DNA from 3 places in the Pseudodonghicola sp. genome. Region 3 is predicted to be linked to each of the others. Evidence: riboswitches for the same ligand, from Rfam matches in the RefSeq annotation. Region 3 holds a riboswitch; each other region holds the start of a gene.

Region 1 (9,933 bases), on a different contig from region 3:
TGTCGCGTCCGCTCCATTCATAGGCGGCGATGGCGACGGGGGCGGGCGCGGCGAAGACGGCGGCCGCCACCTCGGGAGCGAGCAGCGCCGCCGTCAGCCCCTGGCGTTGCAGCGCATCCTCGCGCGGGTCGACCGAGCTTGAGACATCCATGGCCAGCACCAGCGCCTGCCGGCAAGGGGCGGCATCGGCACCGCCGGCGGCCAGCGCCAGGACGCCGGCCAGGAGGCTGGCGCTCAGCTTACCAATGGCCGGTGTTCTCCATGCTGGCCCAGGGTTCGGCAGGCTCCAGCGCGCCACCGTTCTGCAGCAGTTCGATCGAGATATTGTCGGGCGAGCGGACAAAGGCCATGTGCCCGTCGCGCGGCGGCCGGTTGATGGTGATGCCCGCATCCATCAGCGTCTGGCAGGTGGCATAGATATCGTCGACCCCATAGGCGAGATGGCCGAAATGCCGGCTGTCGCTGGGCAGGCCCTCGTCGCCATCCCAGTTATAGGTCAGTTCGATCGGGCAGTCCTCCTGGCCGGGAGGGGCCATGAAGACCAGGGAAAACCGTCCGCCCTCGCTGTCGATCTGGCGGGTCTTCTTCAACCCGAGAAGTTCATAGAAGGCCATGGATTTTTCCAGATCCTTCACGCGCACCATCGTGTGCAGGTATTTCAGCGCCATCAGGCAGCTCCGTTCCTTGGTTGCAGCTTTGCCCCGAGCTTAACGCCTTGCGCCCCCATGTCGAGCGTGGCGGTTCAGAAGGCGGACTGAATGCCGAAATTCACGCCCAGCCGATCAGCATCATAGAGCGAAATGTTGCTATAGGTGCGCGAGGCGCTGATCTGCATGGTCGGGTTGAACCCGTAATAGTCGATCTGGCGGAAGATCATGGTGAAATCCGCCTGTACCCGATCGTCGCTGCGCCCGTCCGGACTGTGGGGCGAGAAGTCATAGGACCGGTTGCGCGCCCAGAGGCCAAGCTGCACCGTGGCGCCGGCCAGGGGTTTTGCCAGCGTCAGCGCCGCCCTGAGCCCGAACTCGTCGAATTCGTCGGCGGCATAGGAGGAGGTCGCCCGCGCCAGCGTCGCATTGGTCCAGAGTGTGGCGCCGTTCAGCACCCGGGTGGTATGGGAGACATCCAGCCGCAGGATGTCGCTGTCGCTGGTGGCGATCCCGTCCTGATGTTCGCCGGCGAGCCGCAGGTCGATCTTGTCGCCCGATCTGAGACGATAGGACTGTCCGCTGCCCAGCCGGTAGAAGCGCAGATATTCCTCGCCGCCGTACCAGACCTGTCCCAGATCGCCGGACAGCCGGTATTCGCCGCGCCCGCCCCAGTTCAGCCCGCGAAAGCTGTAGCCCAGCGAATAGCTGGCATAGTCGAAATCGCTGCCCTTGGCACCGGGGGCGATGGATTTGGCTTCGTTCGACAGGGTGTAATGGTGCAGATCGGCGGTGAAGATGATGTCGTGGGCCTGGGTTTCGGTTTCGGCAAGGCGATAGCGGGTGTTGAGCCCCAGCGCGTATTCCACCCCCGACAGCGCGCGGGAGGAGCCGCCAAGCTGGTATTCTGCCGGCCCGCCGAAGAATATCTCGGACAGCTGGTAGTTCAGGAAGGAATAGCGCGCCGAGGAGCCGTTGTTGATGTTCGAATCCGGCGTCACCGAAAACGACAGCTGCGCCGCCCAGGGGTTGCGCAGCCGGACATAGCGGAAATCCTCGACCGCCTTGCGGCTCAGCGCCTCGTTCGGGGCGTATTGGATGGCGCGGCGCAGCCACCATTGCGCCTGGGTGCGCTGGCCGTTCGACGACAAGGCCTGCGCCATGACCAGAGAGCTTGCGTATTTCGCCCCGTCATCCGTCGAAAGCCGCCAGGCCAGCCGCGCCGATTGCTTGGCTTGATCGTATTGCCCCTGATCGCGGGCGGCGCGGGAATGGATCAGCAGCGCGGCGCGGTCCTGGGGGTTGCGACGGATCAGCGCCTGGGAAAATTGCAGCGCCTGGTTCGGATCGCCGCCGCGCAGCGCCATCCAGGCCGCCGCCCGCATCTGATCGGCGCTGAGTTCGATGCCCTGCGTCGGAACCGCCGCGAGCGGTCCTGTCATCAGCCCCGCCAGCACGGCCAGCGCGCAGGCCAAGGGGCGAAGACGGGGCAGGGGGCGCGGGCGGAGCATCGCCGGCTCAGTCGCGATAGACGATGAAGCCGCTGGTGTCGCGCACCGTATCCGCCACCGGATCGACCGAATTCTCCAGCACCACGACGCCGACGATCTGATCGGCCTTGTCCCCCGAGACGATGGCGTAATATTTGCCCTGCTCGAAGGGGCGAAGCGTGCCGCTGCTGTCGGTATAGAAGCTCTGCACCTGGCCCAGCATTTCGCCATTCTTGTCCATCACGCCGGGGCCGACGGTGAAGGTCGCCACCGGATAGCTGCGCAGGCTGATGCCCTCGGCGGTTTCGATCCGCCTCAGCACCGTGCTGGTGATGTCCTTGCCGTTGATGTCATAGATCTTGCGGTTGCTGATGGTGCCGCTGACCGCATCGCCGCGCCCGCCGGTCGAGGCGTTGAAATCGTTGAAGTCGATGGCGATCTCGATATCGGCGCTGGAATATTCCAGCCCGCCCGCGCCGTTGAAGTCGCGCAGCCCCGCCATCACCCCATTATAGATCGCCTGGCCGGAATTGGGCAGGGTCACGCCTTCGTTGCGCTGATAGACGAAGCCGCCGAAGCCGTAATCGGCATAGGCGCCGGTGCGCACGATGGCGAATTCGGTGCGCCCGGTGCCGCCCTTGCTGACGCCATAGATCGCGCGATGGGTGAACTGGTTGACCGGCTTGCCGTTCTGCGGATCGGTGAACTGCTGATCCGCCTCATAGACGTTATAGCCGCTGAGCGATCTGACCTTGGTGCCGCGCGAATATTCATTGTCGCCGTCGAAGGCGAGGTTGTCGACGGTGAAGGTATCCTTCTTGGCGTTATAGCGGATATTGCTGGCATAGCCGTTGCCGATATAGGCCGTCTCGGTCGAGGTCGGCTCGCTGCGCTTGATGGCGCTGGCGGGGGTGACGGTGTCAGGATCGGGCGGGGTCCCGGGATCGGCAAAGGGGTTGCTGCCGCCGCCGCATCCGGCCAATACCAAAACGGCCGCTGTCGCGACGAAGAACCTGTTCATACTGCCTGCCTCTGTTCTCTGATCCGGAACAAGTTTTGCCGCCAAGCATCTGTGAAATCGGCGAAAAGTCAATCTCGAATCCGTGATCCTTCAGGCTTTCGCAGCGAGGATGCGGAAATGCCATACCCGATCTTGCGGTTTTACCGGCGCTTCCGGCCAAGATATAGTGGACGCCGACTCAGAGAGAAAAGGAGCCCCCCATGTCGCTGTCGCCCGAGCATCAGGCCGAGATTGACGATCTGCGCGCCCGGCCGCAGTCCACGCTGCGCAGCACCGCGCCGGGGATGGAGGGGCATCTCTATACCGCCTATCCGGTGCTGGACCACGGATTCGTGCGGGTCATCGACTATATGGGCGACGATGCGGCGATCTGCCAGGCGGCGCGGGTCTCCTATGGCAAGGGCACCAAATCGGTGTCGAACGACGAGGGGCTGATCCGCTATCTGATGCGGCATTGGCATTCGACCCCCTTCGAGATGTGCGAGATCAAGCTGCACGTCAAACTGCCGGTCTTCGTGGCGCGGCAGTGGATTCGCCACCGCACCGCCAACGTCAACGAATATTCGGCGCGCTATTCGATCCTGGATCGCGAATTCTATATCCCCGCGCCGGAACATGTGGCGGCGCAATCGACGGTGAACAACCAGGGCCGCGGCGAATTGCTGGAAGGGGCGGAGGCCGCGCGCGTCCTCGAAATCCTCAAGGCCGACAGCGCGCGGGCCTATGACAATTACGAGGCGATGATTTCCCAGGATGGCCAGCAGGGCCTGGCCCGCGAACTGGCGCGGATGAACCTGCCCGCCAATATCTATACCCAATGGTATTGGAAGGTCGATCTGCACAACCTGTTCCATTTCCTGCGCCTGCGCGCCGACGCCCACGCCCAATACGAAATCCGGGTTTATGCCGAGGAGATCTGCAAGCTGGTCGCCGATTGGGTGCCCTTTGCCTATAAGGCCTTCGAGGATTACCGCATGGGGGGAGCGACGCTGAGCGCCACAGCCCTTGATTGCATTCGCCGGATGGTGAAGGGTGAAGAGGTGAGTCAAGAAAACTCCGGCATGTCCAAGGGGGAGTGGCGGGAGTTCATGCAAGTGGTGGGGTGAGGTGCCCGGAGTTGGATGTCTTTTACAGTATATGTCGATGAAAGCGGCGAAGCCGGCATTGTAAAAGTGCGCGATGGTTTGAAGCCAGGTGCATCAAGGTATTTTGTGCTGGGTGCGATGGTGGCGCAGGACGCTGCCAAAATTCGAGCCAAAGAGGTATTGGGAGAAGTCAGGAAGACCATCTCAAAGAAGAAATGGAAGCATGCTACTGAATTGGATCATGCGTCCAAAGTTCTTCTTGCGCGGGAAATGTCTAAGCTGCATGTTCGTTATTTTGCCGTCATTTCTAACAAGGTTACGCTCGGGGGATACAAGGACTTTATCGACGCAGATCCGCAGAAATATTACAATAAGTGTCTTTGCTATCTTCTGGAGAAAGTGTGTTCTTACCTGGCTAGGTTTAACGTCACCGAGAACGATGTTCGCGTTGTTCTCGAAGAACGAAATCACAACTATGATACTATGCTAAGGTATCTGATGACGGTGAGGGACAAGCCCATATACCCTCAGTCCCGATCTCTCAAGTTGCTCAACCCTTTTTCAATTGTTGCTGTGAAGAAAGGTGAAGACGACTGTTTGGAGTTCGCGGATTTTGTTTCCCATGCGGTCTACCTTTGTGCCAACAAGACCCAGAACAACTATTTTATTCCTGAGCCAAGGTACTTTTCGGAAATTTCGAAGCGCTTCGCTGGTGACGATAGGGGGCGAATACTTGGTGTCGGGTTGAAATGCATACATGATCTGACGAGTCTTGAGTTGGACGACGATATTCAAGCATTGTTCAAAAACTCTCGGGCGCAGCTTCCAAAGCAACAACCATAAGAGACTTAGCGCGCCGCAGGCGCGCACGCGCCCGACCCGCCCCGTCACGCCGTAGGCGTGCCTTCGGCACGACGCGGGCGCGTTCCGCACCCACCCTCGGGTCGGGCGCGTGGGCTTGAATGGTGAGGGTGGGGCAGGCGCATTCCTCCTGAAAAACACCCGGGAACAGACCGCGAACGGATCTTTAACTGCGCCGCGATCCGCGCTAAGTTCCCCGCATGAGCAGTTACGACGATCTTGATGCCTTCGAGGGCGCCGCCCTGTCGGCCCGGGCCATGGCGGCGCGGCCGGCGCCTTACCTTGACGATCTGAACCCCGCCCAGCGGGAGGCGGTCGAATGTCTCGACGGCCCCGTGCTGATGCTGGCCGGCGCCGGCACCGGCAAGACCAAGGCCTTGACCTCTCGCATCGTCCATCTGCTGAACACCGGCCGCGCCCGGCCGAACGAAATCCTCTCGGTCACCTTCACCAACAAGGCCGCCCGCGAGATGAAGGAGCGGGTCGGCCGCCTGCTGGGCCAGGCGATCGAGGGCATGCCCTGGCTCGGCACCTTCCATTCGATCTGCGTCAAGCTGCTGCGCCGCCATGCCGAACTGGTGGGGCTGAAATCGAGCTTCACCATCCTCGACACCGACGATCAGATTCGCCTGCTGAAACAACTGGTTCAGGTCGCCGGCATCGACGACAAGCGCTGGCCCGCCCGGCAATTGGCCGGGGTGATCGACGGCTGGAAGAACCGCGCGCTGACGCCCGACAAGATCCCCACCGCCGACGCCGGCGCCTATAACCACCGGGGCGTCGAGCTTTACGCCCAGTATCAGGAGCGTCTGCGCCAACTGAACGCCGTCGATTTCGGCGATCTCTTGTTGCATATGGTGGTGATCTTCCAGGCCCACCCGGACGTTCTGGCGCAATATCAACGCTGGTTCCGCTATATCCTGGTCGACGAATATCAGGATACCAACGTGGCCCAATACCTCTGGCTGCGGCTGTTGGCCGGGGGGCACAAGAACATCTGCTGCGTCGGCGATGATGATCAGTCGATCTATGGCTGGCGCGGTGCCGAGGTGGGCAATATCCTGCGGTTCGAAAAGGATTTTCCCGGCGCCCATGTGGTGCGGCTGGAACAGAATTACCGCTCGACCCCGCATATTCTGGCGGCGGCCTCGAACGTCATCCGCGGCAATCAGGGGCGCCTGGGCAAGGAGCTTTGGACCGAGGCGGAGCATGGCGAAAAGGTCAGGCTGATCGGCCATTGGGACGGCGAGGAGGAAGCGCGCTGGATCGGCGAGGAGATCGAGGCGATGCAGCGTGGCACCCGGGGGCTGCGCGCCTTCGGTCTGGACGAGATCGCCATCCTCGTCCGCGCCTCGCACCAGATGCGCGCGTTTGAGGATCGGTTTCTGACCATCGGTCTGCCCTATCGGGTGATCGGCGGCCCGCGCTTCTATGAACGGCTCGAAATCCGCGACGCCATGGCCTATTTCCGGCTGGTGGTCAGCCCGGATGACGATCTGGCCTTTGAACGCATCGTCAACACGCCGAAACGGGGCCTGGGCGACAAGGCGCAGCAGCTGATCCAGACCACGGCGCGGGCCAATGGCGTCAACTTGGTCGAGGGCGCCCGGATCGCGCTGGACGAGGGGCTGATCAAGGGCAAGGGCGGCACGGCGCTGCGCACCCTGGTCGATGATCTGCGGCGCTGGGGCCGGATGGCGGGCGACCCCGATCTGTCCCACATGGAACTGGCCGAAATCGTGCTGGATGAAAGCGGCTATACCGGCATGTGGCAGAACGACAAGACGCCGGAGGCGCCGGGGCGGCTGGAAAACCTCAAGGAACTGGTCAAGGCGCTGGAAAATTTCGAGAACCTGCAAGGGTTCCTGGAGCACGTCAGCCTGATCATGGACAACGAACAGGCCGATGCCGACCAGAAGGTGTCGATCATGACCCTGCACGCGGCCAAGGGGCTGGAGTTTCCCGCCGTCTTCCTGCCGGGGTGGGAGGACGGCCTGTTCCCCTCGCAACGCAGCATGGACGAAAGCGGTCTCAAGGGGTTGGAAGAGGAACGCCGCCTGGCCTATGTCGGCATCACCCGGGCGGAGGAGCTTTGCACCATTTCCTTCGCGGCCAACCGGCGGGTCTTCGGCCAATGGCAATCGGCGCTGCCGTCGCGCTTCATTGACGAACTGCCCGGCGAGCATGTCGATATCCTGACGCCTCCCGGTCTTTATGGCGGCGGGTATGGCGCCGCGGCGGCCCCGGCCGCTCCGGTGCGGGGCAGCATCGAATCCCGGGTGTCCGAAGCGAATGTCTATAACTCGCCCGGCTGGAAACGGATGCAGGCGCGCGCCGGCGAACGCAGCATGTCGCAGCCGCGCGAAACCCGCAATACGGTGATCGACGCCACGGCCGTCTCCAGCTTCACCGTGGGAGAGCGGGTGTTTCACCAGAAATTCGGCTATGGCACCGTCACCGGGATCGAGGGCGACAAGCTTGACGTCGATTTCGAAAAGGCCGGGCCGAAGAAGGTCGTCGGCCGTTTCGTCACCGCCAGCGACGATGTGCCGTTCTGACCGTGCAAAAGCGACGCAGGGGCGGTTTGCCAATGCATCGGGTGGTGAATCCTGTAATCTTTCGCCCGTGAGGTGCCCCCTTCGGGGGGAGAATTGGGAAGCCGGTGCAAGACCGGCACTGCCCCCGCAACGGTAAGGATCGGGAAACTCCGGCGAAACCACTGAGAGCATATTCTCGGGAAGGGTCGGATCAGGGCGCATGCCCCCCATTGTCCAAGTCCGGAAACCAGCCTCGTGCCAACGTCAGACCGCGGGCGGCGGTCAGGGCGCGGTGTGGGGCAGCATCCCCGTCTTCCGGCCTTGATCTTTGTCGCCTGCATTCAGCCCCTGCCGCGGGGAGCGGCGGAGAAAGGAGCGGAGATGAAGTGCAATCGGGGTATCGGGCGATGATGCTCGCGGGGATCCTGCGGGCGCTGCGTGATCTGCCTGCGGAGGTCGATGATAAGGTCGCCGCGCGGATGGGATTTCTCGAATGGTTGATGACCCTGCCCGAGGGCTGTTCCGAGGCCGCGGCGGCGCGGGCGGCGGAATGTCGGGCGGCGCCTTTTGCCGCGACTTCGCCTCAGGTGGCGCTGTTTTGCAATCACCTGCGCGCGTTGCAGCGTTGCTCCGACGAGGTGCGGTTGCTGGGACGACCTGGTGGGGGAGGGGCGTGAAGCGGCTGGACGGAAACCGGAAAATGAAAACGGCGGCACCAGGGAGGAGGAGAGGTGCCGCCGTTCTCTTGTAACATCAGGCGCAGGGAGGAGGAGAGCGCCCGATGTATTCGGCTATGTCATTTCCCCTATCGGGGGATGGAGTGGCCGGCGACGCAGGGAGGAGGAGAGCGTCGCCGGCCGATCCAACACCGAACGCAGGGAGGAGGAGAGCGTCCGGTGCATCAGGTTCCGGCATTCGGGGCCGGTATAGGGTGCGGCGACATCAGGGAGGAGGAGCGATGTCGCCGCTATGTACAGACCCTCAAGGGAGGAGGAGATGAGGGCCTGAACCGTTTATGTCCTTCGATGCTCCGTCAGCACACCTTGCGGGAGGCCTGATAGGCCACGCGGCGCAGTTCGGAGCGATGCAGGCCGAGATCGGCCAGCTCTTGATTGTTCAGGGCGCCCATTTCGTTCATCGTCTGGCGGTACACCCGATACCGTTCGATCCGAACGCGCACATTGGCGATCCAAGCGGTCAGCCGACCCAGCAGGGTGGCGTCGTGATTTTCGCTATGCGTCAGAGCGGCCATTGTTCGTAACCTTAAGTATTGTCAGTTCAGCGCCGTCTTGTGGCGCCGTGTTGAGACTGAAAATAGGCAAATGCTGCAATTGCACAATAGCGGAGATGTTCAATGCTGCTATGCAGCAAGTGCATAGATTGATTGCATATTAAATGGGCAGCACTTCTGACGTAAGGTCATCAGACGATCTCGTCATGGGCCCGCCCGCCGTCCCGGGGTGGCTGTGGCCCATGGGGGATGGGTCTGTGAAATAGTTAACGCCTTCGGAGCCCTTTCCGGGAAACGATATTTCTTTCCGGCGCCGATTTGGGTGTCTTCATCCTCGTTGCTTTGGGCTGGCGCGGGAATGGGACGTTTTGGCGCGCTCACCTTCTCATGCAGGCATCGGCGGGGTGATGTGCGCGGTTGGTGTGGGTGCGTGGCAATAATACAACATCGCAAGCGTTTCCGGCGGCATTTTTCTGATTGAAGCTTTCATTGTGCGGCCGGTTGCGCCCCGGCGCCCATCGCTTCCGTCGCCGGGAAGGCGGCCTGAGGCGCACGGTGGGAAATCATGGGAGTGGCGGGAAATCACGGGAACCGCAGGGGGCGAGTGGTCGTTCTGGGGTGATTCGGAGGCATAAAAGGGAACATGTGGGGAACATCTGGCGTGCTGATCCCGGGGTGCAAAATTTTTATGGGAAACCCCGGGATTTGTTGGGAGGGGGTGAGAGAATCAACATCTAGTGGTCCGATTCTCCTTTGCCGCAAAGGAGGCTTATGTGATTCCCGGTCTCTGTGGTCTGCCTTGCCAAAATCCGGTGAATCGGGCAGGTCTCTCCCGGGGTGTCCCGTAAATTCCAGTTGCTTTCCATAAATTCCCATGGCATCCCTTGTTCATCGGATGGAGACGAGGCAAGGGGCGACACAAACAGACCCCGACGCAAATAATAAAAGCAGGTTTCATACAGGCACTTCGCTTTCACCGAACCAAGAGATCCGGCGCGCGAGCGAGCAGACATCCCCCCAGGTGGCGCGCGCAGTCGGACACCCCGCAAAGCGGGACAAGC
Region 2 (9,933 bases), on a different contig from region 3:
CGCCATGGGGGCGCTGGCGATTTCCGAAGTGCTGGCGCGCCGCGCCGCCAAGCGGGTCTCGGGCGCATGAGCCTGAGCGTCGATATCACCCATCCGCTCGCCGGTTTCGACCTGAGGGTCGCCTTCGAGGCGCCCGAAGGGGTGACCGCGCTCTTCGGTCGGTCCGGCGCCGGCAAGACCACGGTGATCAACGCGGTCTCCGGCCTGCTGAAACCGCAGCAGGGGCGCATCCTGCTGGGGGGCGAGACCCTGTTCGATGCCAAGGCCCGGGTGAACCTGCCGGTCCACCGCCGGCGGCTGGGCTATGTGTTTCAGGACGGGCGGCTGTTCCCACATATGTCGGTGCGGCAGAACCTGATGTACGGCCGCCGATTTGCCCCCCGGGGCAGCAGCGGCCCCGGGCTGGAAGAGGTCGCCGATCTTCTCGGCCTCGCCGAGATGCTCGACCGCCGCCCCGGCGCGCTTTCGGGCGGGGAAAAGCAGCGCGTCGCCATCGGCCGGGCGCTGCTGTCCTGGCCGCGCATGCTGTTGATGGACGAACCCCTCGCCGCGCTCGACGCCGCGCGGAAGGAAGAGATCCTGCCCTATCTCGAACGGCTGCGCGACCGCGCCGGCCTGCCGATCCTCTATGTCAGCCATTCGGTGGCCGAGGTCGCCCGGCTGGCAACCTCGGTCGTGCTGCTCGAAGCCGGGCAAGTGGTGCGGGCCGGGCCGGCCGAACAAGTGCTGTCCGATCCGGCGCTGGTGCATCAGATCGGCCTGCGCGAGGCCGGCGCGCTGCTGTCCGCGACCGTGGCGCATCATCACGACGACGGGCTGACCGAACTATCTGTCTCCGGCGGCCGGCTGTTCCTGCCGCATCTTGACGTGGCGCCAGGCAGCCAGACGCGGGTGCGCATCCTGGCGCAGGATGTGATGCTGGCGCTGGAGCCCCCCAACGGCATTTCCGCGTTGAACATCCTGCGCGGCGAAATCGTCACCCTGCGCGAGGGCAACGGCCCCGGGGTGATCGTTCAGATCCAGTCGGGTGAGGATCGGCTCCTGTCCCGCATCACCCGCCGCTCGGCCGAGGCGCTGCACCTCAGCCCCGGGCAAAGGGTCTATGCGGTGATCAAATCCGTCGCCATCGCCCGCAGCGATATCGGCGCCGGCTGAGGCACAACCACGGCCCGTGAAAAGACCCGAGGCCGCGATCGGGCGCAGACAGCGCACCGACGACATGTGGGCCCGCGTCGACAAGAGGACCGGATCCCGGGCGGGCGAGACACAGGGCGGCGGCCCCATCATGCCGCCCTTGCACATGTCACAATCGACCCAGATGCAATCCCGGTGCCGCGAGACGCCGAGGAAGGTGGTATCGACGAAGCCGCTGGACACTTCCGGACGCCCGGGACGGGGTATGGAGCATTCGGAATTGCGCCATGTCGCGCCGCGTGCTGGTGACAACCTCGGGCCTCCGCCCACTGCCGTAGGGCGACAAGCGCATCTGCGGCGGCTGCACCTCGCGCGGGGTTTCCCGCCAGTCGCCTTGGGGAAGACCGATGCCAGACAGGCACGAGGGGCGATCGCATTGGGGCGTGTTTCGTCATTCTCCCCGCAATCAGGCCGGGGGCGCATGTCCGGCAGGCTGCGGATGCGCTCTCCTGCCGACATTGAGGGGGCTCGCAAAGCTGTCGGCCTTTCCATCTGCCCCCACAGATGTCACGCAATCTTCCGCTGCCGGGGTTCCTGCGCATAGCACAGGCCCCAGCAACGGAAGATCCGTCATGAGCCATACCGCCCGCACTCGGAAACCGAACAAACCCTGGCTGCTCCCCCAAACAGCGCAACACATATGGGCGCAAGCGTAAGCCTGGCCCCCTGGCGCACGTGCGCCCGGATCAGTCGCGCGGGACCAAGCACGCGGGGCGTCATCCCCTCTCGGCCTACCGGTGTCCCGCCACAGCAGCACATACCAAAGCTGAAGTGCTTCATTCAGTCAAATTAAAGTATTGGATAAAAATGATAGATATCTTGAATAGTATGCCCCTCTCGTGGGACATACCGGCATGTTTAATCTCAAACCCTTGCATCACTTCGTCCTGCTGGCGGAAACGCGCAACTTCAGTGTCGCGGCCGCACGCGCAAACCTGTCGCAGCCGGCGCTGTCGAATTCGATCAAGACCCTTGAGGCGCAGCTGGGCTTCAAGCTGTTCCAGCGCGACGAACGCCCAGTGAAGCTGACCGCCGAAGGGCGCGAGCTCTACCCCCGCGCCAAGAACATCCTGTTCGAGGCCGGCAACCTGGATCGGCAGATCCTGGCCCTGAAGGCGGGCGATACCGGCCATGTCCGGATCGGCCTGGTGCCCACCTTCGCGGCCAGTCTGGGCGGCCGGATTCTGGCCGCCTGCCATCGGCAGGCCCCGGGGTTGAGCTTTGATGTCGAGATTTTGCAGACCAGCGGGCTGCTGCGACTGCTTGAGGCGGAAGAGCTGGAGCTGATGGTCTGCGACCTGCGCGAGATCGCCGATCCCTCAGGCCTGCAGATCACGCCGCTGATGCGCCATGGCGGCGCCTGCTATTGCCGTCCAGGTCATCCGCTGCTGTCGGGTCCCACACCGTCGCTGCATGCGATCTTCGACTATGGGCTCGGCTCGATCCACATGCCGAAACTGCTGCTGCAGGAGCTGGCGAAACAATTCGTGCCCGCCGGCGACAAGCGGCCGTTTCTGCAACTGGCATGCGACAACGTCATGCTGCTGTGTGATCTGGCGCAGCAAAGCGATCTGGTGCTGATCACCACCCATTCCAGCGTCGAACCGGCGGTGCGGCGGGGCCTGCTGCAACGGGTCGGCCCGGATCTTGAGGGATCGACCGACTGGGCGATCGCAACGCTCATGGGGCGCGCGCCGCACCCGGGCGCACCACGGGTGATCGAGGAGATCCTCGCCAGCACCGGCGCAGCACCCGATGCCTGAAACCGGTCCCGGGGCCTGAAACCGGTCCGGGCGGGCGCCGCGGCCTGTCGCGTCCCGCCCCGGCCCTGCGGCTCAGTTCATGCCGAGCGCTTCTTTGTACATTTCCAAAATCGCCTCTTCCTCGGCGATATCGTCCTTGTCGCGCTTGCGCAGCGAGATCACCTTGCGCATCACCTTGGTGTCGTAACCGCGCGCCTTGGCCTCGGCCATCACCTCTTTCTGCTGGTCGGCAATGTCCTTCTTTTCCATCTCGAGGCGCTCGAACCGCTCGATGAACTGGCGCAACTCGCCAGCGGTGACGCGGTAGTTGGCTTCGGCCGTGCTGTCGTCAATAGGATCCATGGAAAGCTCCGCTCGATCGTCTGTTTGGGATCACCTGCCGGGATAGCCGCCCCGCCCCGGGCCCGCAAGGCGGGATTGAATGTCACAGCGCCGCAAAACCGGCCCCGATCGCCCTTGCGCGAAAAGTCGCGACCTCGTATGCCGAAAATCGCTTTGGTTCGGCGCCCTTCAGGGACGCCGTGAAAAGGGAACTGCGGTGCGCCCCCGTGACAGGGGCAAATCCGTGACTGCCCCCGCAACTGTAAGCGGAGAGCGGGGCCGGCAAATACCACTGAACCCGAACGGGTTCGGGAAGGTCCGGTCCACGCGTTGACCCGCAAGTCAGGAGACCTGCCAAGGCAATCACCTTCATTTGGCGCGGGGCGCGTCAAATGGGCGGCGTTCGAACCGTAGGGGTGATGCTCAGACTCACCGTTTGCGGAGGAGCGCGGCCAGACCGTGCCTTTCCAAACAGTCAATGACAGGACGAAAGGCCCGCAGAGGACCAGAACAGATGAAGACATTCCTTACCACCATATCCACCCTTGCGGTTTGCGCCGCATCGCCCGCGCTGGCGCAGGAGGCCTTTGAACTGGACGAGATCACCGTCACGGCGAACAAGTCCGGCGCGGCGACGCCGTTGAACCGCACCGGCGCCACCGTCGAGGTGATCACCCAGGAAGACCTGAAGAACGCCGGCGAGACCACGATCGCCGAATACCTCGCCCGCGAACCCGGCATCACCCTGAGCAGCAACGGCGGGCTTGGGTCCTCGAGCACCCTGCGCATCCGCGGGCTTGGGGGCAGCTACGTCAAGGTGCTGATCAACGGCATCGACGTGACGGATCCGTCTTCGACCCAGATCCAGTATAACTGGGGCGACATGACCACCGACAACATCGAGCGGATCGAGATCCTCAAGGGCTCCAGCTCGGCGCTCTACGGCTCGCGCGCGGTGGCGGGCGTTGTCAGCATCACCACCCTCGCCCGTCCCGAGGAGCCCGGCCAGAAGACGACCATGAGCGTCGAGGGCGGCAGCAACGACACCTGGCGCGGCTCGGCCACCTATGGTTACAGCGGCACCCGTGGCGGCATGGCGATCGGCATCGACCGGATCATCACCGACGGGTTTTCGTCCAGCGCCGGCGGCACCGAGCCCGACGGCTATCAGGGCACCCAGCTCACCTTCTCGGCCGACGTGATGGCCTCCGAGGCGCTGAAACTGGGGCTGACCGCCTATTCGCTCGAGGCCCGCGGCCATTTCGACGAATACGGCAGCGACGGCACCCCGCCCTATAACGAATACACCACCACCCGAACCCGTGCCGCCCGCGCCTATGGTCAGCTCGACCTCGGCGCCTGGCAGCACGAATTCTCGGCCAGCTACTATCGAAACGACCGGCTCAGCAGTTCGAACGGGCTCGACACCCCCTTCCTCGGCAAGCGCAAGCGTCTCGATTACACCGGCAGCTATTCGGTGTCGGACATGCTGGGGCTGACCTTCGGCACCGATTGGGAGGAGCAGAGCTATGATTCCGGTTCGGACACCGGCAAGACCCGCACCACCGGCCTGTTCGGCGAGGCGCAATATGCCGCGACCAGCGCGCTCGATCTGTCGGCCTCGCTCCGCTACGATCACCACTCCGACTTTGGCGATCATGTCACCGGACGGCTGGCGGCAGCCTATCGGCTGACCGGCGCCACCACCCTGCGCGCCACCGCCGCCACCGGCTTCCGCGCCCCCTCGCTCTACGAGCTGAACAACACGCTCTATGGCAACCCGGCGCTGAAGCCCGAGGAAAGCACCAGTTACGAACTGGGCATCGAGCATGATTTCGGCGCCGGCCGTCTGGTCAAGGCGACCGCCTTCTATACCGAGATCGACAATCTGATCGACTTCCGCTCGCTCTATGATGCGGCGGGGAACTGGATCGGCGGCCAGTATCAGACGATCCCGGGCACCTCGACCTCGCAGGGGATCGAGCTGTCGGGGCAATGGGCGATCAACGACCAACTCGGCCTCTATGCCAACTATACCTATACCGATGCCGAGGACGCCGCCGGCGCCCGGCTGCTGCGGGTGCCGCGCAACGACGTCAATGTCGGCCTCACCGCCGATCTGAGCGGCGGCTGGTCCGGCCAGGTGAATGTGCGCTATGTCGCCGACCGTCCCGCCGAATATGGCGTGGTGATGGGCGATTACACCGTGGTCAACCTGGGCGTGGCCTATGCGATCACCGATCAGGCCGAGGCCTATCTGCGGGTCGAGAACCTGTTCGATGAGGAGTATCAGACCGCGGCCGGCTTCAACACCCAAGGCCAGGCGGTCTATGTGGGGCTGCGTGCGTCCTTCTGATCTGAAACCTTGGCTTGCCGCGCTGGTGCTGACCGGCGCGGCGGCCCTGTCGGCCCCCGCCGGGGCCGATCCCCGCCCCGCCCGGGTGGTGTCGATCAACCTGTGCACCGACCAGCTTGCGCTGATGCTGGCCGACCCGGGGCAGCTGGTCTCGGTCTCCAGACTGGCGCATGATCCCTCCAGTTCTTCGATGGCCGAGGCTGCAAAGGCCTATCCCACCAACGGATCGGGGGCGGAGGAAGCCTATCTGCTGAGACCCGATCTGGTGCTGGGCGGCACCTTTACCTCTCCGGCAACGGTCTCCATGCTGGAAAAACTCGGCATCCGGGTCGAGCTTTTCGCGCCTGCGCGCTCGCTCGCCGATGTGCCGAAACGGTTGGAACAGATGGGCAAGGCACTGGGACAGGAAGACAAGGCGGCCGACATGATCGCGCGTTTCGAAACCGATCTGGCGGCGCTCAGCACCGCACCCGACCACCGACCGCGCGCGGCGCTCTATTACGTCAACAGCTATACCGTCGGCGACCAGACGCTCGCCGGCGACATCCTGCGCGCCGGCGGCTTTGACAATGTCGCGGTCGAGGCGGGGCTGAGCCAGGGCGGCACGCTGGCCCTAGAAAAACTGATCCTGCTGGACCCCGAGGTGGTCATCGAGGGCCGGGATTACCCCGGCCAGTCGCGCGCCGAGGATGTCCTGCACCATCCGGCGCTGCATGCGCTGACCGGCACCCGTGTCGCCGGCACGGTGACCGACCGCGACTGGATCTGCGGCACGCCGCTGGTGCTGTCGGCGCTGCGCAACATCCGCGATCTGCGGCTGTCGCTGGAGGCCGGGGAATGAAGCTCGCCTCAGGTCTGGTCCTGCTGGTCGCGGCGCTCTTCGTGGTCTCGCTGGTGGTCGGCGTGGCGGTGGTGCCCGCCGGGCAGAGCCTGCGTGCGCTGATCTGGGACGATGGCACGCCGCTGGCGGTGGTGATGCGTGAAATCCGCCTGCCCCGCGCCATCCTCGCGGCCTTGATCGGCGCGGCGCTGGGGCTGTCGGGGGCGGCGATGCAGGGCTATCTGCGCAATCCGCTGGCCGAACCCGGGCTGATCGGCGTCTCGGGCGCCGCGGCGCTTGGCGCCGTGCTATCGCTGCAAACCGGGCTGAACCTGCTGTTCCCGCTGGCGCTTCCCTTCGCGGCGCTGGCGATGGCCACGCTGGCGGTGCTGCTGATCCTGGTCCTCGCCGGGCCGCGCGGCTCGTCGATCACGCTGATCCTGGCCGGGATCGCGATTTCGGCGCTGACCGGCGCCCTGACCTCGCTGACGCTGAACCTGTCGCCCAACCCCTTCGCCGCCGCCGATATCGTGTTCTGGATGATGGGCTCGCTGGCCGACCGGTCCTTTGTCCATGTCTGGCTGGCGGCCCCCTTCATCGCCATCGGCGCCGCGCTGCTGTTCAGCATCGGCCGGGGGCTCGACGCGCTGACGCTGGGCGAGGACGCGGCAGAGGCGATGGGGATCGGCCTCAGGGGGGTGCGCCTGCGGCTGATCCTCGGCACCGCCGCCGCCGTGGGGGCCGCCACCGCCGTCGCCGGCGCCATCGGCTTCGTCGGCCTGGTGGTGCCGCATCTGCTGCGCCGGGCGGTGGGGGCGCGACCCTCGGCGCTGCTCTGGGCCTCGGCGCTTGGCGGCGCGGCGATGGTGCTGGCCGCCGATATCGCGGTGCGGCTGATCCTGCCCGACCGCGATCTGAAGCTTGGCGTGCTGATGGCGCTGGTTGGCGCGCCCTTGTTCCTGCATCTGATCTTCCGCACCCGGAAGGAGATGGCATGAGCCCGCTTCTGACCCTGCGCGATCTGAGCGTGCTGCGCGGTGCCTGCCCCGTGATCGATCACGTCAGCCTGTCGGTTGCCCCCGGCGAATGCATCGGGCTGATCGGCCCCAACGGCGCCGGCAAGACCACGCTCTTGCGCGGCGCGCTGGGGCTGCTGCCCGCCACGGGAGAAAGCTCCCTCGCCGCCCTGCCCGCCCGCGACCGCGCCCGCGCCGTCGCCTGGATGCCGCAGGCGCGCGAAATCGCCTGGCCGGTGACGGTGGAGCGGCTGATCGCCCTGGGACGCATCCCGCATCTGCCGCGCGGCGCCGGGCTTGGCCCCACCGACCACGCGGCGGTCGAGGATGCCATCGCCCGGATGGGGCTGGAGAGCTATCGCCCCCGCACCGCCACCCAGCTTTCTGGCGGCGAACAGGCGCAGGTTCTGATCGCCCGCGCCCTGGCGCAGGAGACGCCGCTGCTGATCGCCGATGAACCCACCGCCGGGCTCGACCCCGCGCATCAGATCGCCACCATGGAGGTCTTTGCCGGCCTCGCCGCCGAGGGCCGATCGGTCATCGTGTCGCTGCACGATCTGGGGCTGGCGGCGCGGCATTGCAGCCGGCTCCTCATGCTCAACCGTGGCCAATTGGTCGCCGACGGCCCGCCCGCCGAGGTGCTGACCCCCACCCGGGTGGCCGAGGTCTTCGGCATCACCGCGTTTTATCAGGAAACCAGCGATGGCCCGGTGTTCCAGCCGATGCGGGTGACGCGGTGAGGCTGACGCTCGATCACCCCTGGCTGGAACTTGACCTCGGCACCCCGCAGCGGGTGCTGAGCTGGTCGCTGACCAACCCCGGCTTCGTCACCGCCCGCAAAATCCTCTGGCGCGAGGTGCGCAACGCCGATCTGCCGCAGGATCTGGACGTGCTTGAGTGGTATCGCGCCGAACTGGCCGCCCGCGGAGATGCCGATGCCGTGGCGATGCTGACCTCCCGCACGCTCGACGCCTATGAGGTCGCGGAGGCGGAGGTCGAGGGCATCCGCGCCTTCTGCGTCGCCACCGTCGGGCTCAGCAATGCCGAACGGATCGGCCACCGGCTGGACCGCAGCGGCCATGACTGGGGCACGATCAACGTGGCGCTGCATCTTGATCTGGGGCTGACCGAGGCGGCGCTGCTGGAAACCCTGTCGATGGTCACCCAGGCCCGCACCGCGGCGGTGATGGACGCCGGGCTCGACCTGCCGGACGGGCGTGCCACCGGGACCGGCACCGATTGCATCGCCGTCGCCGCCCCCGTGGGCCCCACCCCCTATGCCGGACTTCACACCCCGCAGGGCGAGGCGGCGGGCCGCGCCGTCTATGAGGCGGTGAAGCGCGGGGCGGACATCTGGATGCGCCACGTGCGCCGCCCCGGGGTGATCTGATCTCCCCTCCCCTTGCACCACCGGCCACGATCCGCTACCCGGCAGGCGCAAAGGGAAAACGGGGAAGAGCGAATGTTCGACGTCTATGACATCATGATCTGGGTCGGCGTGCTGATGTCGCTGGCCGGCCTCTTCGGGCTGATCTGGTGCATCTTCCGCGTGCTGCGTGCCAAACGCGCCAAACTGCCCGACGAAGAGCTGCGCAAGGTGCTGCAATCCATCGTGCCGATCAACCTCGGCGCGCTGATGCTGTCGATCTTCGGGCTGATCCTAGTGGCGCTCGGCGCCTATCTGGGCTGATCCCCGCAGCCCGAAAAAACTGAGCGGCGAAGGTCTCCTGCCTCCGCCGCCCCGGGGCCGCTACATTGGGACGGCCCCTGCCGAAATCAGATCGGCATATTGTCGAACTGCGCTTCGAGCGCCTCATCGGTCAGCGCCCGCTCCAGCCGCCGCAGCCGCGTGGGAACATCCTGCCCCTTTTCCTGCAAACGGCTGAGCACCTGGCTAAATTCGGGCTGCAATCTGAGCCGCGTCTTCGCACAGGCGCCAGTCAGGTTCTTTTCCAGCCGCTCTGCAGCCTGAACCAGGTCATGAATACTGGTGGTCATTGGTTTCCTCCTTCTCCCCCCGAATCTCTCGCATCAGCTTGTAACATCCACGCGAAATTTCAAAACGGTTCACAACCATTGGAAGTTTATCATGCCAATGCCGGCAAAGCTCTGCGACATGCTGCCCTGATCCCACGTCAATCCGGGCGAAGCCCTTGCAACATATTCAGATCAAAATATATGTATCCCGCAAAGACCAATGGAGATCCCAATGACCCCCTTTGTGAAAGCCTTTTTTGACGAGGGCACTTTCACCGTGTCCTATGTTGTCCGCGAACCGCATGGCAAAGCCTGCGCGATCATCGACAGCGTGCTGGACTTCGATCACGCCTCGGGGCGGACCGATACCCGCTCGGCGGACAAGATCATCGCCTATGTGCAGGAAGAGGGCCTGAACGTCGAGTGGATCCTGGAAAGCCACGTCCACGCCGACCACCTGTCGGCGGCGCCCTATATCCAGGACAA
Region 3 (9,933 bases):
GCACTGATCGCCGAGCCGCTGCGCCATTTCGACATCGTGCCCGAGGCAGAGATCGCCGCCCGCGTGGCGCATCTGCTCGAACGGGTGGGGCTGCCGGCGGATGCGGCGCGGCGCTATCCCTCGGGCCTGTCCGGCGGCCAGATCCGCCGGGTTGCGATCGCCCGGGCGCTGGCCAGCGAACCCTCGGTGCTGGTCGCGGACGAGGCGGTCTCGGGCCTCGATGTCTCGACCCAGGCTCAACTGTTGACGCTGTTGCAACGGCTGCAGCGGGAAATGGGGCTGACGCTGGTCTTCATCACCCATGACCTCGGCGTCGCCAGTTTCCTCTGCGCCGAGATCGCGATCATGTATCTGGGCCGGATCGTCGAGACCGGCCCGACCGACGCGGTGCTCTCCGCCCCGGCGCATCCCTATTCCGCCGCGCTGCGCGCCGCGGCGCCGCGGTTCTTCGAACCGCTGCCCGAGCCGCTGCCGGGCGAGATCCCCAGCCCGCTGGACCTGCCCAAGGGCTGCCGGTTTTCGACCCGCTGCCCGGTGGCGCAGGCCGACTGCCGGGCCCGCGATCCGTATCTGGGCCGGCTCGATGCCGGCCGCTTCGTCGCCTGTCTGTTTCCGCAGGCAGGTGACGCCACAACCGTCTCTGCACTGTCCCAGGAGGAGGGGGCAGAGGCTTCGGGCGCCTAAGCCCCTCAACACGACAGGACTGATATGACTTTCGATTTCTTCTCTGCCCGCCGCCCCTCGACCCTGGCGCCCAAGGCGATGATCGCCACCTCGCATCCGCTGTCGACCGCGGCGGGGCTCGATATCCTCTCGGCCGGGGGCAATGCGGTCGACGCGGCCCTCGCCGCCGTGGCGGTGCAATGCGTGGTCGATCCGCTGATGACCGGGATCGGCGGCGATTGCTTCGCGCTCTACGCCCCGAAGGGCGGCGTGGTGAAGGCGCTGAACGGCTCGGGGCGTGCCCCCGCGGCGGCCACGGTCGCAGCGCTGAAGGCCGCCGGTCTGACCGACGAGATCCCGCAGACCAGCCCACATGCGGTGACCGTGCCCGGCGCGATCTCGGCCTGGTGCCGGCTGCACGCCGATCACGGCTCGCTGCCCTTGGAGCGGCTCTTCGCCCGCGCCATCGGCTATGCCGAGAACGGCTATCCGGTGACCCCGCGCGTCGCCATGGACTGGGCTGCCCATGTCGGGGTTATCGCCGGTGATCCCCATGCGGCGGCGCTGTTCCTGCCCGAGGGCGCGGCGCCGGCCGTTGGCGACCGCCATGCCCAGCCGCTGCTCGGCGCGCGTCTGCGCGAGATCGCGGCGAAGGGCGCCGCCGGCTTCTACGAGGGGGAGACCGCGGCCAAGATGGTGGCGCATCTGCAATCGCTCGGCGGGTTGCACACCGAGGCGGATTTCCACGAGGCCCGCGACCAGGCCCATTGGGTGACGCCGATTTCCACCCCCTATGGCGGCTATGACGTGCTGGAGTGCCCGCCGAACGGGCAGGGGCTGGTGGCGCTGATCATCCTGCGCATCCTGTCGAAATTCGACATGGGGCCCGATCTGTCCGAGGCCGATCGCATCCACCTGAATGCCGAGGCGACCAAGCTGGCCTATCACCACCGTGACGCGCTGCTGGCCGATCCGGCGGAATGCGAGGGGCTGGCGGACCAATTGCTGTCGGACGAGGTGATCGACACGCTCGCCGCGCGGATCCGGATGGACAAGGCGCTGCCGCCGGCGCTGTGGGACGAGCCCGAGCACAAGGACACCATCTATCTCAGCGTGGTCGATGCCGAGGGTAACGCGATCTCCTTCATCAACTCGATCTTCCACGGTTTCGGCTCGACCCGGCTCGACCCGGCGACCGGGGTACTGTTCCATTCGCGCGGCAGCTCGTTCCGGCTGATCGAGGGGCACCCGAACGCGATCGGGCCGAAGAAGCGGCCGATGCACACGATCATCCCCGGCATGCTCTGCAAGGATGGCGCGGCGGTGATGCCCTTCGGCGTGATGGGCGGGCATTACCAGGCCGCCGGCCATGCTGCCTTCCTGTCGAACGTGCTGGATCGCGGCATGGATCTGCAGGCGGCGATGGATGCGCCGCGCAGCTTTGCCTTCGGCGGTGAGCTGCAGATCGAACCGGGCGTCAGCGAGGAGGCGCGGGCCGAGCTGACCGCGCGGGGACACAAGCTCAAGGTGGTGGGCAGCCCGCTCGGTGGCAGCCAGGCGATCCGCATCGGGGCAGGCCTGCTGACCGGCGGCAGCGACAGCCGCAAGGATGGCATGGCGCTCGGCTTCTGAGGCCGAAGGCGAAAAAAACGACCCCCCGGCAGGTTGCATCCGCCGGGGGGCTTTGGCGTTGCTGTCGCTGACAGCCGCGCCCCGCGCGGGGCGACGTTTGCCTCGCCTGCGGTGATCGAAGCAGGCGAGCTTAGCCCCGGGGGCGCTTCCCGCCTTGCATTGGTTGATCCCTCAGGAAACGCTCCAATGTCTTGCCGGCCTCAATGATATGGGCCGAGGTCAACCGCACCGCCTCGTCCAGGTCGCGGCGATAGCAAGCCTCGAGGATGGCGTCATGTTCACCCGAGGAGCGGCCGACATAGTCGAGATGCATTAGGGTGAAGCGCAGGTAGCGGTCGGCGATGTCGTGCAGCCCGGCGATATGGGCGACCAGCCTTGGCCGATTCGCGGGCATGTAGAGCGCGGTGTGGAACGCCTTGTTCAGCGGCCCGAACTCCGCGACGTCGGCGGAGGATTCGATCTCCCTCTGGATGCGCGCAGCCTGATCGATATGGGCGTTCGACAGATGCGGCACCGCCAGGCGGATCGCCAGGGTCTCGGCCGCCTCACGCATCTCGAAATTCTCGCGCAGCTCGTCGGCGTCGATCGGGGCGACGATGGCGCCCTTGTTGGGGACGAGCTGAACCAGCCCCTCGGCGCTCAGCGTGCGCAGGGCCTCTCGAATCGGCATTCGGCTCGATGAATAGGTCTTGGCCAGCTCTTCCTGGCGCAGCGCGCTGCCGGGCGCGAGCGCACCGGTGATGATCGCGTCGCGGAGCTGGGTTTCGATCTGTTGCGCGCGGTCGCCGCGCTTCATGGGGGCCTGGGTCATGTCCCATCCTTAGCGACAGCCGTATTGACAAACAATCCTTGAGATGAATAGCAATATTCAAAATTGGATCCAATATGGAGGATGGTATGCGAGTATCGAGGGTTGCGCACATACCGGGGATTGGCGTGGACACGATGGGCAACGCCGCCGATGCCCTGGCGAGTTCCGAGATGCTGCGGCTGGAAAATCTCGACACTGATATCGCACCGCCCCAGGCGGCGATCGAGGCGACGATGCAGGCGGTGACACGCGACGACGCCAACAGCTATCTGCCGTTTCTCGGCATCCACAGCCTGCGCCGGGCCGCCGCCGCGCGGGTCTCTGCCACCACCGGGGTCGACTATGACCCCGAGGCGCAATGCATCATCTCGGCCGGCGGATTGTCGGGGGTGCTGAACTGCCTGCTGGCGCTGATCGAACCGGGCGACGAGGTGATCATCACGGACCCCGCCTATGCCGGGCTGCTGAACCGCATCCGGCTGTCTGGCGGGGTGTCGAAGCTGGTGCCGCTGGTGGTGACCGACGGGCGCTGGCGGCTCGATCTCGATGCGCTGCGGGATGCGGTGTCGTCGAAGGTCCGGATGATCCTGACCATGAGCCCCTCGATGCCCAGCGGCATCGTCCACACCGGCGAGGAATGGCAGGCCATCGCCGAGGCGGCGGAGCGGGCGGACGCCTGGATCCTGCACGACGCGGCGATGGAGCGGATCCTCTTCACCGAGGCGCCGGTGCTGCACCCGGCCTCTCTTGGCGGCATGGCGGATCGGGTGATCACCGTGGGCTCGGTCTCCAAGGAATACCGGATGATCGGCTGGCGGGTCGGCTGGATCGTCGGCCCCAGGCAGATCATGGATGATATCCGGCTGGTCAGCCTCAGCAACGTGGTCTGCCAGGTGGGGATCACAATGCCGGGCGCCGAGGCGGCCCTGACCGCCACCGATGACGGTGTGGCGGCGGCGACGGCCGAATGGAAGGCGCGCCGCGATCACATCCTGACCGAGATGATGGGCCTGCCGGTGATCGCCCCCGATGGCGGCTGGTCGCTGCTGATCGACACCATCGCGCTGGGAATGTCGCCGGGGGAGGCGTCGCAAAAGCTGTTCCGTGACGGTGCCATCGCGGCGACGGCGATGACCGGTTGGGGGCAGGAGGATCGCGCCGGACGCTATCTGCGCTTTGTCTATGCCAACGAACCGGTGTCGCGACTGCTGGGGTTGCGCGACCGCATTCGCAAGGCCTGGCTGGTCTGAGTGTCCCTTGTTTTCAAAGCGGAGTGAGGAAGAGACGGATGGATAGGGCGGGGAAGATCAAGGCAAGCCCGGCGGGCAAGGATCCAAGGTCGGCGATGCCGGCGGGAGCTGCGGCATGAGCGGCAAGAGCACCAGGCGGGTGGCTGAGGCCGCCCGGCAGGCGGGTCTCGAGATCGAGATCCTGACCATGCCCGCCAGCACTAGAACCGCCGAGGAGGCGGCGCAGGCCTGTGGTTGCGCGACCGCGCAGATCGTCAAGTCGCTGATTTTCGAACGCAGTGGGGATGGGGCGCTGGTGCTGCTGTTGATCCCCGGAGACCGGCAGGCGGATCTGGCGGCCGTCGCCGAGGCCATTGGCGGCACGCCGGCGCGGGCGGATGCGAAACGGGTGCGCGACGAGACCGGCTTTGCCATCGGCGGCGTCGCGCCGCTTGGTCACAAGCGCCCGCTGCCCGTCTTCATGCACGAGGAGCTGTTGCGACACCCGCAGGTCTGGGCCGCCGCCGGCGCTCCGAACGCCGTCTTCGCCGTCGATCCCGCGCGGCTGCGCCAGGCGGTGGGCGCTGCGCTGCTTGCCGGCTGAGGGGCGCGCGGCCTCCGATGACCGCAACTCCGGGCAAGGCAGGTCGTTCAGGTCGCCTGGCCGGCGAAAGCCTTGACCCGGGCCTGCCAGGCGGCAGTGATCCTCAGGCGCGGCTGGCCGGTCGATCCACGCGGCGGGGGGCTTCGTCATCGGGGGGAGAGGACCCCATTGCCAGCACCGATCCGGTTTCCTAGAAGGTCCGGGTCGGTTTCCGAATGGAATCAAAAGGGAATCCGTCACCGACGCTTCGGTGAACCGGAACTGCCCCCGCAACTGTAGGCGGTGAGCAGGCTGCGACAACGCCACTGTGGCCCCGTGCCATGGGAAGGCCGCCGCCTGTTGTGACCCGCCAGTCAGGAGACCTGCCGACACTGTCTGTAACGCGGCCCGGGCGGGGTGTCCGGGGAGGTGTCGAATGAACTTTGTCCTGCGGTGCCCCCTGGCATCGGCCATAGCCAGACCCTGCACGCCCGCTGTCGCGGTCGGGGCATGGTTCAGCCTCTGGATCGGCCTTCCCCTCCTGTCTCCGGTCGCCCTCTTTTCCGGAGACCTACCATGTATCCCAGACCCCTGATCGCTGCCGCCGTCGCGGTGGCCTGCCTCGCGCTGCCCGCCGTTGCCGAGCCGACACGCTTTCCACTCGCGCTTGAGAATTGCGGCGTCGATCTGACCTTTGATCACGCGCCCGACAGCGCCGTCACCGTCGGTCAGGCGGCGACCGAGATCCTCTATGCGCTGGACCTGGGCGGCCGGGTCAAGGGCACCTCTGTCTGGTTCACCAAGGTGCTGCCCGAGTTCGCGGCGGTGAATGCCGGGGTGGAGCGTCTGGCCGACAATGACCCGAGCTTTGAAAGCGTCGTGGCCAAGCGGCCCGGTCTGGTGGCGGTGCAATACGAATGGCACGTCGGCCCGCAGGGCATCGTTGCCACCCGCGACCAATTCGCCGATCTGGGCATTCCCACCTATATCCTGCCCGCCGATTGCATCGGCAAGGACAATACCTCAGGCTCCGACGGCACCCGGACCCAGCTCTATTCGATGGAGAGCCTCTATCAGGGGGTCACGGAACTGGCGCGGATCTTCGATGTGACCGATCGGGGCGAAGCGATCGTCGCCGATCTGCGCGCGCGTGAGGCGGCGGCGGTCGCCAAGGCGCGGGGGCTCGGGCTCAAGGACAGCTCGGCGGTATTCTGGTTCTCTTCGGCCGAGATGGATATCGACCCCTATGTCGCCGGCCAGGGCGGCGCGCCCGCCTATATGATGACGGCGCTGGGCCTGCGCAACGTGGTCGAGAGCGACGAGGAATGGCCGACGGTCAGCTGGGAGACCATCGCGCGGGCCAATCCTTCGGTCATCGTGGTGGCGCGGATGGACCGCCGCCGGTTCGAGGCCGACGATGTCGAAAAGAAACTGGCCTTTCTGCGCAGCGATCCGGTCACCAGCCAGATGGAGGCGGTCAAGCACGACCGGATCGTGATCCTCGACGCCCATGCGATGGATCCGTCGATCCGCAATATCTCGGCGCTCGAGACGCTGGCCGAGGCGCTGCCGGGGCTGAGCGGTCAGTGAGCCTGGTCGCGACCTCTGGCGCACTGTCGCGCCCCTTGGTGCGCTCCCTGATGCTCTGGGGGCTGCCGGGGGTCGCGGGGCTGACGCTGGCGATCTTCGCCGGCGTCGTGATCGGCGAGACGCCGTTGCCGCTGTCGACGGTGGCGGCGGTATTTGCCAACAATCTCTGGGATGCCGGTCATGTCGTCGATCCGATCGACGCCGGCATCGTCTGGAGCTATCGGCTGCCGCGTACCCTGGTGGCGGCGGGCTGTGGCGCCGGGCTGGCCCTGTCGGGGGTGGTGCTGCAGGCGCTGGTGCGCAATGCGCTGGCCGATCCCTATCTGCTGGGGGTCTCGGCCGGGGCCGGGGCGGGGGCCGTGGCGGTGACCATCCTGGGCTTGGGCGGTGGCGCGCTGGGGCTGTCGGCGGGCGCCTTTTCCGGTGCCACGCTGGCCTTCGTTCTGGTGGCGCTGCTGGCCCGGGCGGCGGGCGGCGGATCGGCGCAGCTGGTGCTGGCCGGGATCGCGGGGTCGCAATTGTTCAATGCGCTGACCTCTTTCTTCATCGCCAAATCCGCCAATGCCGAACAGGCGCGCGGCATCATGTTCTGGCTGCTCGGCAACCTCTCCGGCGTGCGCTGGCCGGATGTATCGCTGGCCGCGCCGGCGGCGGGTCTGGGCTTGCTGACCTGCCTCTGGTTCGCCCGGGCGATGGATGCCTTTTCCTTCGGCACCAGCTCTGCCGCCGCGCTTGGCGTGCCGGTGCGACGGGTGCAGGTGGTGCTGATCGGGGCCACCACGCTGATGACCGCGACGATGGTCAGCCTGGTTGGTTCGATCGGCTTCGTCGGGCTGGTGATCCCGCACGCGATGCGCTTCGTGGTGGGGCCGCGTCACGCGCGGCTGGTGCCGGCGGCGGCGATGGCCGGCGCGGTCTTCCTGATCGCGGCCGATATCACCTCGCGTCTGCTGATCCCGGGGCAGGTGGTGCCCATCGGCGTGGTCACCGCGCTGGTCGGCGCGCCGGGCTTCGCCCTGATCCTTCTGCGCAACAGGAGACGGATATGAGACTTGCGGCACGGGCGCTCGGCTGGAGCGCGGGGGCGCGGTCCATCGTCGAAGATGTCTCGCTCACCATCGAGCCGGGAGAAACCTTCGGTCTGGTCGGGCCGAACGGTTCGGGCAAATCCACCCTGCTGCGGCTCCTGGCCGGGCTCGCCCCACGTCCGCGTGGGCGGGTGCAGCTCGACGACCGACCGCTCACCGCCCTGTCGCGGCGCGAGGTGGCGCAGCGGATCGCCTTCGTCGAGCAGATCGCCGATACACCCGAGGCGCTGAGCGTGCGCGATGTGGTCGAACTGGGGCGCACCCCCTGGCTGTCGGCGCTGGCGCCGTTTTCGCCCGGTGATGCCGCGATCGTCGACGAGGCGCTGCAGGCGGTGGGCATGGGCCGCATGGCGGCGCAGGCCTGGGCCACGCTGTCGGGCGGAGAGCGTCAGCGGGTGCAGATCGCCCGGGCGCTGGCGCAGCGGCCGCGTCTGCTGATCCTGGACGAGCCCACCAACCATCTCGACATCCACCACCAGCTTGCGCTGTTGCGGCTGGTCGGCCGGCTGCCGGTCACCGTGGTGCTGGCGCTGCACGATCTCAATCAGGCGATGGGCTGCGACCGGCTTGGGGTGATGGAGGGCGGCCGCATGGTCGCCTGCGGCCCACCGTCCGAGGTGCTGACGCCGGAGCGGCTGACCGCGATCTTCCGGGTCCGGGCCACCGCGCTGCGCGATCCCGCCGATGGCGCCACCGTCCTTCGTTATCATTGTCTCGAGGAGGAACCCCGATGAAACCTTTCGCTCTTGCCCTCGCCCTGTTGACCGCCGCCCCGGCACTGGCCGAAACCCATGAGGTGCGGATGTTCAATCGCAACGACCACGGGTCGATGATCTACCAGCCCGACTTCCTGCGGATCGCGCCCGGCGACAGCGTGCGGTTCATCCCCGAACAGCCCAGCCACAACGCCGCCACCATCGACGGCATGATCCCCGAAGGGGCCACGCCGTTCAAAAGCAAGATCAATCAGGATTTCATCGTCACCCTGACGGTGCCGGGGCGCTATGGCATCAAATGCTCACCGCATTTCGCCATGGGCATGGTGATGTGGATCGAGGTGGGCGAGGGGGCGCCGCGCGACCTGCCCGCCGAGCTGCCGAACCGTGCCCGGGCGCGGTTCGAAGAGATCCTGGCGGCGCATCAAGAGGGCTGACCGACAAGCGCGCGGGGCCGCGGCCTCAGGCCGAGGTGCCCCGCCGCATCAGGTAGATATCCATGATCCAGCCATGCCGGGCGCGGGCCTCGGCCCGGGTCCGGGCGATCTGTTGGCCGATCTCGGCCAATGGGCCGGAGAGGCGGAGTTCCTCGGCCATTCCGGCATAGGCCGACCACCAGATCTCGATCCCCACGGGGTCCAGCACGTCAAAGGCACAGCCGGCGTCGAGCATGACCACCACGGTCTCGGCCCCTTCGGGCCAGCCGTGATCGCGCAACCGCCGGCCGGTGGTGATGGTGACCGGCGCGCCGATCCGGTTCAGCGGGATCGCATGGCCGGCGGTCAACGCCTGGATCGAGGTGATGCCGGGGATGACATGAAGGGCGAGCGGCAGCTCCGCCGTCACCCGCTCGGCGATCCGAAGCGTGCTGTCGTAGAGCGAGGGATCGCCCCAGACCAGAAACCCCACCTTGCCGGTGCCCTGCGGCAGGCCCGCGCGGATCTCCGCCGCCCAGACGCGGGCGATGGCATCGTGCCAGTCGTCGACGCCGGCGCGGTAATCGGGGGCGCCGGCATCGCGTTTCGGCAGATCGAACTCGCGCAACTGCGGGCTGTCGCCGGTTGCCACCTCCTGACAGATGCGGCGGCGCAGCCCGGCCAGATCGTCCTTGCCGGCCCCCTTGCGCGGGATCAGGATCAGGTCGGCCCCGGCAATCGCCCTCATCGCCTCGCGCGTCAGGTGGTTGGGGTTGCCGGTGCCGATGCCGATCAGGAAGAGGTCGATCATGAAAGCTCTCGAGGTCAGGGCGCGGCCCCGGGTGGTCGGGGCCGCGCGATGGGATGGGGAACCGGCGATCAGGCCGCGCTGTGATAGAGGCGCCGCGTCACCAGCCCGCTGCCGCGCAGACCGTTCAGCGCCTTGGCTGCCGCCAGTACCGCGAGATCGGCCAGCGGCTCGACGATCACCACCAGCATATAGGCGCCGCCGAAGGTGACGATCGAGGTCAGGTTCTCGGCCCCGAAGCCCTGGCCGTAGAAGGCCCAGAAGGCGACCCAGGCCACCACGCCGCCCTGATAGGCGGTCGAGAGCGCCAGCGCCTGGCGGTACTTCAGATCGACATAGGGGGTATGGGGCGCGATGATCTTATGCGCCAGCGCCTGCACCGCGAAGAGCGGCACCA

What was found. A riboswitch is a leader RNA that binds a small molecule or an ion and turns the genes downstream of it on or off. The one in region 3 is predicted to bind cobalamin.
Region 1: another riboswitch for cobalamin. It lies ahead of ACN0V4_RS14980 (hypothetical protein); the one in region 3 lies ahead of ACN0V4_RS12920 (ABC transporter substrate-binding protein).
Region 2: another riboswitch for cobalamin. It lies ahead of ACN0V4_RS18630 (TonB-dependent receptor plug domain-containing protein); the one in region 3 lies ahead of ACN0V4_RS12920 (ABC transporter substrate-binding protein).

The regions. Positions count from the first base shown of each region.
Region 1 is NZ_JBLWVT010000007.1:258,974-268,906, forward strand. Features, by position in the region: gene ACN0V4_RS14945 (DUF1194 domain-containing protein) at 1-238, opposite strand, end outside; gene ACN0V4_RS14950 (VOC family protein) at 240-668, opposite strand; gene ACN0V4_RS14955 (hypothetical protein) at 743-2,158, opposite strand; gene ACN0V4_RS14960 (hypothetical protein) at 2,166-3,158, opposite strand; gene thyX (FAD-dependent thymidylate synthase) at 3,359-4,264, shown strand; gene ACN0V4_RS14970 (DUF3800 domain-containing protein) at 4,280-5,086, shown strand; gene ACN0V4_RS14975 (ATP-dependent helicase) at 5,305-7,662, shown strand; cobalamin riboswitch at 7,716-7,912, shown strand; gene ACN0V4_RS14980 (hypothetical protein) at 8,028-8,318, shown strand; gene ACN0V4_RS14985 (DUF1127 domain-containing protein) at 8,675-8,893, opposite strand.
Region 2 is NZ_JBLWVT010000010.1:105,971-115,903, forward strand. Features, by position in the region: gene modB (molybdate ABC transporter permease subunit) at 1-70, shown strand, start outside; gene modC (molybdenum ABC transporter ATP-binding protein) at 67-1,155, shown strand; gene ACN0V4_RS18620 (LysR family transcriptional regulator) at 2,049-2,957, shown strand; gene ACN0V4_RS18625 (DUF2312 domain-containing protein) at 3,030-3,299, opposite strand; cobalamin riboswitch at 3,437-3,652, shown strand; gene ACN0V4_RS18630 (TonB-dependent receptor plug domain-containing protein) at 3,793-5,634, shown strand; gene ACN0V4_RS18635 (ABC transporter substrate-binding protein) at 5,609-6,475, shown strand; gene ACN0V4_RS18640 (FecCD family ABC transporter permease) at 6,472-7,452, shown strand; gene ACN0V4_RS18645 (ABC transporter ATP-binding protein) at 7,449-8,210, shown strand; gene ACN0V4_RS18650 (adenosylcobinamide amidohydrolase) at 8,207-8,860, shown strand; gene ACN0V4_RS18655 (hypothetical protein) at 8,933-9,160, shown strand; gene ACN0V4_RS18660 (hypothetical protein) at 9,247-9,468, opposite strand; gene ACN0V4_RS18665 (MBL fold metallo-hydrolase) at 9,680-9,933, shown strand, end outside.
Region 3 is NZ_JBLWVT010000006.1:160,190-170,122, reverse strand. Features, by position in the region: gene ACN0V4_RS12945 (oligopeptide/dipeptide ABC transporter ATP-binding protein) at 1-684, shown strand, start outside; gene ACN0V4_RS12940 (gamma-glutamyltransferase family protein) at 709-2,295, shown strand; gene ACN0V4_RS12935 (GntR family transcriptional regulator) at 2,426-3,106, opposite strand; gene ACN0V4_RS12930 (pyridoxal phosphate-dependent aminotransferase) at 3,241-4,356, shown strand; gene ACN0V4_RS12925 (YbaK/EbsC family protein) at 4,472-4,939, shown strand; cobalamin riboswitch at 5,128-5,324, shown strand; gene ACN0V4_RS12920 (ABC transporter substrate-binding protein) at 5,495-6,508, shown strand; gene ACN0V4_RS12915 (FecCD family ABC transporter permease) at 6,559-7,557, shown strand; gene ACN0V4_RS12910 (ABC transporter ATP-binding protein) at 7,554-8,330, shown strand; gene ACN0V4_RS12905 (pseudoazurin) at 8,327-8,749, shown strand; gene cobF (precorrin-6A synthase (deacetylating)) at 8,775-9,539, opposite strand; gene ACN0V4_RS12895 (energy-coupling factor ABC transporter permease) at 9,608-9,933, opposite strand, start outside.